Regions from separate parts of the Micromonospora sp. NPDC002296 genome, predicted to be linked through region 2. Evidence: riboswitches for the same ligand, from Rfam matches in the RefSeq annotation. Region 2 holds a riboswitch; the other holds the start of a gene.
The links. A riboswitch is a leader RNA that binds a small molecule or an ion and turns the genes downstream of it on or off. The one in region 2 is predicted to bind cyclic di-AMP.

Region 1: linked by a shared signal. The riboswitch ahead of ABT023_RS01230 (C40 family peptidase) and the one ahead of ABT023_RS26645 (coiled-coil domain-containing protein) in region 2 are both predicted to bind cyclic di-AMP.

What each region holds. Positions count from the first base shown of each region.
Region 1 is NZ_JBEOWQ010000001.1:262,859-266,060, reverse strand. It holds gene dcd (dCTP deaminase) at 1-385, shown strand, start outside; gene ABT023_RS01230 (C40 family peptidase) at 437-1,423, opposite strand; cyclic di-AMP (ydaO/yuaA leader) riboswitch at 1,490-1,630, opposite strand; gene ABT023_RS01225 (N-acetylmuramoyl-L-alanine amidase) at 1,844-3,202, shown strand, end outside.
Region 2 is NZ_JBEOWQ010000061.1:1,168-4,369, reverse strand. It holds gene ABT023_RS26650 (cation diffusion facilitator family transporter) at 1-809, shown strand, start outside; cyclic di-AMP (ydaO/yuaA leader) riboswitch at 963-1,092, shown strand; gene ABT023_RS26645 (coiled-coil domain-containing protein) at 1,097-2,173, shown strand; gene ABT023_RS26640 (SRPBCC family protein) at 2,244-2,714, opposite strand; gene ABT023_RS26635 (STAS domain-containing protein) at 2,842-3,202, opposite strand, start outside.

The DNA of each region.
Region 1 (3,202 bases), on a different contig from region 2:
GGTGCCCGACGGCGAGCCGTACGTGCTGCACCCGGGCGAGTTCGTGCTCGCCTCCACGCTGGAGGTGATCTCGCTCGGCGACCAGCTCGCGGGCCGGCTGGAGGGCAAGAGCTCGCTGGGACGGCTCGGGCTGCTCACCCACTCGACCGCCGGGTTCATCGACCCGGGCTTCTCCGGTCACGTCACGCTGGAGCTGTCCAACGTGGCGAACCTGCCGATCACGCTCTGGCCGGGCATGAAGATCGGCCAGCTCTGCATCTTCCGGCTCTCCTCGCCCGCCGAGCACCCGTACGGGTCGACGGTGTACGGCTCGCGGTACCAGGGCCAGCGCGGCCCGACCCCGAGCCGCTCCTGGCAGAACTGGCGCACCTGGCCCACCCGCTGACGACGCGGGCGTGGTCGAGGGGCCCGTTCCGCGGAACGGGCCCCTCGCCGCTCAGTCGGGGCGGCCGTAGCTGTGGATCTGGCCGTCGTCGACGCGCTTCATCTTGACGGGCTGGCCGGCCTGGGAGGCGTGCACCACCCAGCCGCCGCCGACGTACATGCCGACGTGGTGCAGGTCGGCGTAGTAGAAGACGAGGTCGCCGGGGCGCAGGTCGGCACGGCTCACCCGGGCGGTCACCGACCGCTGCTGGGCCGCGTTGTGCGGCAGCGACACGCCGGCCTTGGCCCAGGCCGCGAGCATCAGACCCGAGCAGTCGTACGAGTTGGGGCCCTCGGCGCCCCAGACGTAGGGCTTGCCGATCTGGGCGCAGGCGAACTTCACCGCGACCCCCGCGCCGCCGCCCGGGTAGGCAGCCGGGCAGGGAGCGGGACGCAGCGCGCCGCCACCGCCGTTGCCGTACACCGTGAGCCGCAGCTTCTGGAGCCGGTCGATCTCGGCGTTGATCTGCTTCCGCTTGGCGGCGAGCTGCGCCTCGGTGCGGGCGAGCTGGGTGACCATCTCGTCCAGCGGCTTCTTCTTGGCGTCGAGCTCGTCGCGGAGGTCGATGACCGCCCGGATGTCGCGCTGCTGGCGCTCGGCGAACTGGTCGAGCAGTTCCAACTGTCCCATCATCTGACCGGGTGAGCGGCTGCCGAGCAGCGCGTTCACCGCAGACAGGTTCTCACTCTTGTACGCCTCGACGGCGAGCCCGCTGACCTTGTCCATCGCCTCGTCGACCCGGCGTTGCAGCGGCCCGATCTGCTTGGCGACGGCGTCGGCCTGCCGGCGCTTGAGGGCGAGGTCCTGACGGGTGGCGTTGTGCCGCTCGATGAGCGGTTCGAGCTTGTTCCAGTCCTGATCGATCTGCCGCTCGATCTCGGCGACCGAGGGATCGGCGTGGGCCGCGGTCGGGGCGCCGGTCAGGACGACGGCGGCGCCGACGAGGGCGGCGAGGGCGGTGGTGAAGCGTGACCAGCGTGGGCGCGGCGCAGCCGGCATCCGGTCGGCGTGCGCCGACGGGCGTGACGGGCGCCGCGGGGCATGGTGTGCCACCGGGCTCCGTTCTCCTTCTTCCTCGACCGCCTACCGGGTTAGCTGACGGGTTCGGGCGGGAAGGGAGAACGCCCTACCGCAGCGGCGCTGCGGATTCACCCCGGCGTACCTGGGTCCCCGGTTCGCCCGGAGGCGACTCGGCGGTGTCGGACCGTCACCGCCCGGCTGGGCGGTACAGCTACCGGCCGACGATTGACCAGAGTAGAGACGCCCGTTATCGATCCGCAACCCGCCGGGCCACAACACGCCACACCATGCCGCCGTGCGGAAGTTTCCTTCACATCGCGGCACCTGCTGGAAAGCTATTGACGCGGGAGGTCGGCGGCGGAAGGGTGACCCTCATCCGACGCTTAACCAGGAGGTTCGATGCCCCGTTCCGTCGTGTCGTCGAGCAGACGGATCCTGCTCGCCGCCGCCGTGGCCGCCACCACGGCCCTTGTGCCCCTCGGTACCACCGCCTCCCCGGCCGCGGCCGGCCAGACCCCCGAACGCCAGCAGCAGTACGCTGACGCCGCCGCCGAGTACGGCGTGCCGGAGAGCGTCCTGCTCGGTGTCTCCTACCTCCAGTCCAGGTGGGACACCAACTCCGGCACCCCCAGCACCAGCGGTGGGTACGGGCCGATGCACCTCACCGACGCCGAGTACGTCGCCGGCCTGCCCACCGGCACCCACCACGACTCCGGCGACGAGGACCCGCGCGGGGACGACTCCCGCCCGGCCCCCGCCGCCGCCCGGCCCTCGGCCGACGAGGCCCCGGCCGCCGCGTCGTTGCAGACCCTGGACACCGCCGCCACCCTCACCGGGGCCGACGAGGCTGCCCTGCGCGCCGACGCGCCGACGAACATCCGGGGCGGGGCGGCGCTGCTCGCGTCGTACCAGCGGCAGATCGGCGCCCCGGTCGGGGCCGACACCGACCCGGCGGCCTGGTACGGCGCGGTGGCCCGGTACGCCGGCGCGGACGGCGCCGACGCGGCGGCTGCCTTCGCCGACGAGGTCTTCGGCACCATCGCCGAGGGCGAGAGCCGGGTGACCGACGACGGGCAGCGGGTGACCCTCGCGGCCCGCGCGGTGACCCCGCAGAAGTCCTGGCTGGACCGGCTCGGCCTGCGCCTGCCGGAGCGCCCCGACGGCCTGGAGTGCCCGTCGACCATCTCCTGCGAGTGGATCCCCGCGCCGTACCAGTCGCTCAGTGCCGACCCCGGTGACTACGGCAACCACGACCTGTCCGACCGGCCGAAGCGGCAGAAGGTCGAGTACATCCTCATCCACGACACCGAGGGCCGCTACGCGGGCACGGTCAACATGGTCCAGGACCCGACCTACGTGAGCTGGCACTACACGCTGCGCTCGGTGGACGGGCACATCGCCCAGCACGTGAAGACCAAGGACGTCGCCTGGCACGCCGGCAACTGGTACGTCAACGCCAAGTCGATCGGGCTGGAGCACGAGGGCTTCGCCGCCCAGGGCACCTGGTACACCGAGGCGATGTACCGCACCTCGTCGAAGCTGGTCCGGTACCTCGCGCTGCGGCACGGCGTCCCGCTGGACCGGCAGCACATCATCGGCCACGACAACGTCCCCGGCACCGTCGCGGCGAACGTGCGGGGCATGCACTGGGACCCGGGGCCGTACTGGGACTGGTCGCACTACTTCGACCTGCTGCGCGCGCCGGAGCTCAACACCGGCACCCCGCTGACCGGCATGGTGCGGATCGACCCCGACTTC
Region 2 (3,202 bases):
AGGCGGTCGCCGCCTTCGGCACCGGCTCGCTGGCGCTGCTCTCCGACGCCGGGCACATGTTCACCGACGTGCTCGGCATCGGCATGGCGCTGGCCGCGATCACCGCCACCCGGCGGGCCACCGCCGACCCCCAGCGCACCTTCGGGCTCTACCGGCTGGAGGTGCTCGCCGCGCTCGGCAACGCCGTCCTGCTCAGCGGCGTCGCGGTCTACGTCCTCGTCGAGGCGGTCCGCCGGTTCGGCGACCCGCCCGAGGTGACCGCCGGCCCGATGCTCGTGGTGGCGACGCTCGGCCTGCTCGCCAACGTGGCCGCGTTCGCCCTGCTGCGCAGCGGGGCGAAGGAGAGCATCAACATGCGCGGGGCGTACCTGGAGGTGCTGGGCGACCTGCTCGGGTCTGTCGGGGTGATCGGCGCCGCGGTGCTGATCACCGTCACCGACTGGTGGTGGGCGGACCCGCTGGTGGCCGTCGCGATCGGCGTGTTCATCCTGCCCCGCACCTGGCGGCTCGGGCAGGCCGCGGTTCGCATCCTGGTGCAGGCCGCGCCGGAACATCTCCAGGTGACCGCGGTGCACGACCGGCTGGTGGCGGTGCCCGGCGTGGTCGAGGTGCACGACCTGCACGTCTGGACGCTGACCTCCGGCATGGAGGTCGCCTCGGCCCACCTGACCATGGCGCCGGACGCCGAGGTGGGCGCGGTGCTGACCGCGGCCCGCACCGCCCTGCACGAGGACTTCCACATCGAGCACGCCACGTTGCAGGTGGAGCCCGGGGCGTCGGCGGGCCCCTGCGGACCGACCGACTGGTGATACCCACACCCATCAATTAGGTGGTGTATTGTGCCTTCATGCCGGTTTTGGAAGTATTGAGCCACGCACCTTCCGCCACGGAAGCAGCGCGGGTCTCATCCGCACCGGTAGGCTCTCATCCGGCCTCCGCCGGGCGGCGCCCTCCGGCGCCTGCGGTGGCCGCCGCCTAATCGCCTCCTGGCGAGCCGGGGAACCATGTTCGTGGGGTGCATCCGCCTGAGCGGTAGGGATCTTCCGTCCCGAACCCGTCAGCTAACCCGGTCGGCGACTGACGGAAGGACATACGTATGCCAGTAGTGGCACCTGTAAGAAGGACCGCCGCCCGGATGGCGGCGATGCTGGTGCTGACGCTCGCCGTCGGCCTCGGATTCGGGCCGGTGGCCCTGGCCGGCGCGGCCCCACCCACCGGCCTGCGCGCCCCCACGCCCGGCCAGGACGAGGAGGGCGGCACCCCGGCCCTGCGCGCCCAACTCGAAGCGGCCAGCAAGGGCTACCTGGACGCCAAAAGAGCCCTGGCCAGCTCGGTCAAGCGGCAGCAGCAGCTCGGCAGCCAGCTCAAGACGGTCGAGTCGGAGCTGACCGTACGCGGCGCCAAGGTCGACGAGATCGCCGGCGTGGCGTACAAGTCGGGCCGGCTCAGCCCGGTGTCCGCGCTGCTCAACAGCACCAGCCCCGCGGGCTTCCTGGACCGGGTCGCCGCGCTGGACGCGGTCGCCACCAACGAGGACCGGGCGCTGCGTGACCTGCTGGAGACCCGGGACCAGGCCGCCAAGACCCGGCTGGCCCTCGACGGGGAGATCCGCGAGCAGCGCAAGCAGGTCACCGTGATGGCCAAGCGCAAGGATCAGGCCGAGCGGGCCCTGACCGTGGCCAACGAGAAGGCCAGCGCCAGCGCCAGCGGCGGTGGGTCCAACCGGGGCACCTCCAGCGCGAACGCCACCCCGGCGAAGCGCAACCCCGACGGGTCCTGGCCGTCGGAGTCGTGCAGCGTGAACGACCCGACCCCGGCCAGCGGCTGCATCACCCCACGGACGCTGCACGCGCTCCAGCAGGCCAAGTCGGCCGGCTTCACCCGGTACGTCTCCTGCCACCGGCCCAGCGGCTCCGGCGAGCATCCCAAGGGGCGGGCGTGCGACTTCGCCGCCCAGAAGGGCGGCTTCGGCGGGGTGGCCTCCGGCGGGGACCGCACCTACGGCAACAACCTGGCGGCGTACTACATCCGCAACGCCGACAACCTCGCCGTGCTGTACGTGATCTGGTTCAAGCAGATCTGGCTGCCCAGCAGCGGCTGGAAGTCGTACAGCGGGGGCAACGGGGACCCGTCCAGCGACCACACCAACCACGTGCACCTGTCGGTGTACTGACCGCGCGGCGTGTGGCCCCCCACCATCCAAGGGGCCGCACGCACCGGCCGTGGGGGCCCGGCCGCGCCGCTCAGGCCGGCTGGGCCGGGCCGTCCCCGGCGCGGTCCAGCACCTCGCCCAGCCTCCGGGCCAGTCCGAGGTGCGCCGACCGGGCCTGCCGGAAGGCGTACCGGAACAGCGGCGCCGGGGCGGCAAGGGTGATCTCCACGTCGATCCGGACCACCCCGCCCGGCTCGTCGCGCAGCCGGGTGCGGTTGCGCACGGTGGTGGCCGGCCGCTGGCGGGCCACCGTGACGATCTCGTCGTCGGTGATGACCAGCACATCCGCCTGGTACGTCACCGGGAAACGCAGCGGCCCGGCGGCGAGCCGGTCGGTGATGGCGTAGCTGGCCCGGGTGCCCGGCCGGGGCGGCAGCCGGCGCACCCGCGTGATCAGCGGATGCAGCTCGCCCTGCCGGGCCGGGTCGCCGAGCAGCGCCACCGCCTCGGCCCGCAGGCAGCGGGCCTGAACCGAATACTGGAAGGCGTCTCGCCGAAGCACGCCCCGATCGTCCCCCACCCGGCCCCCCGGAGGGAAGGACCACCGCCCGGCCACGGTGTACTGACCGACCCACAGTGAACCGACCCGGCGGCGGACCGGGCTGGCGGCGGACCGGGGTGGGCGGCCGTCAGGCGCCCGGCAGCACCTCGGGGGTGGCGGCGCCGGCGCCCGCGTAGTAGGGCTCCGGAGCGCCGAACAGGCCGAGCAGCCCGGTCACCCAGAGCTGCCGGTGCACGAACCGGCTCGGCTCGGTGACGACCAGCTTCACGCTGCTGACCTCGGCGGTCTGGAAGCCGGCCACCATCGCGCTGATACCGACGGAGTCGATGAAGGTGACGAGGCGCATGTTGAGCTCGATGCGGGCGGGACGCCCCTTGGCGAGCACCTCTGCGATGGCTTCGCGCACCTCGTACGCGGTGTCGACGTCGATTTCGCCACGCGGGACGATCTCGATGACACCACCCGACAGGACCGACTTCACGATCGAC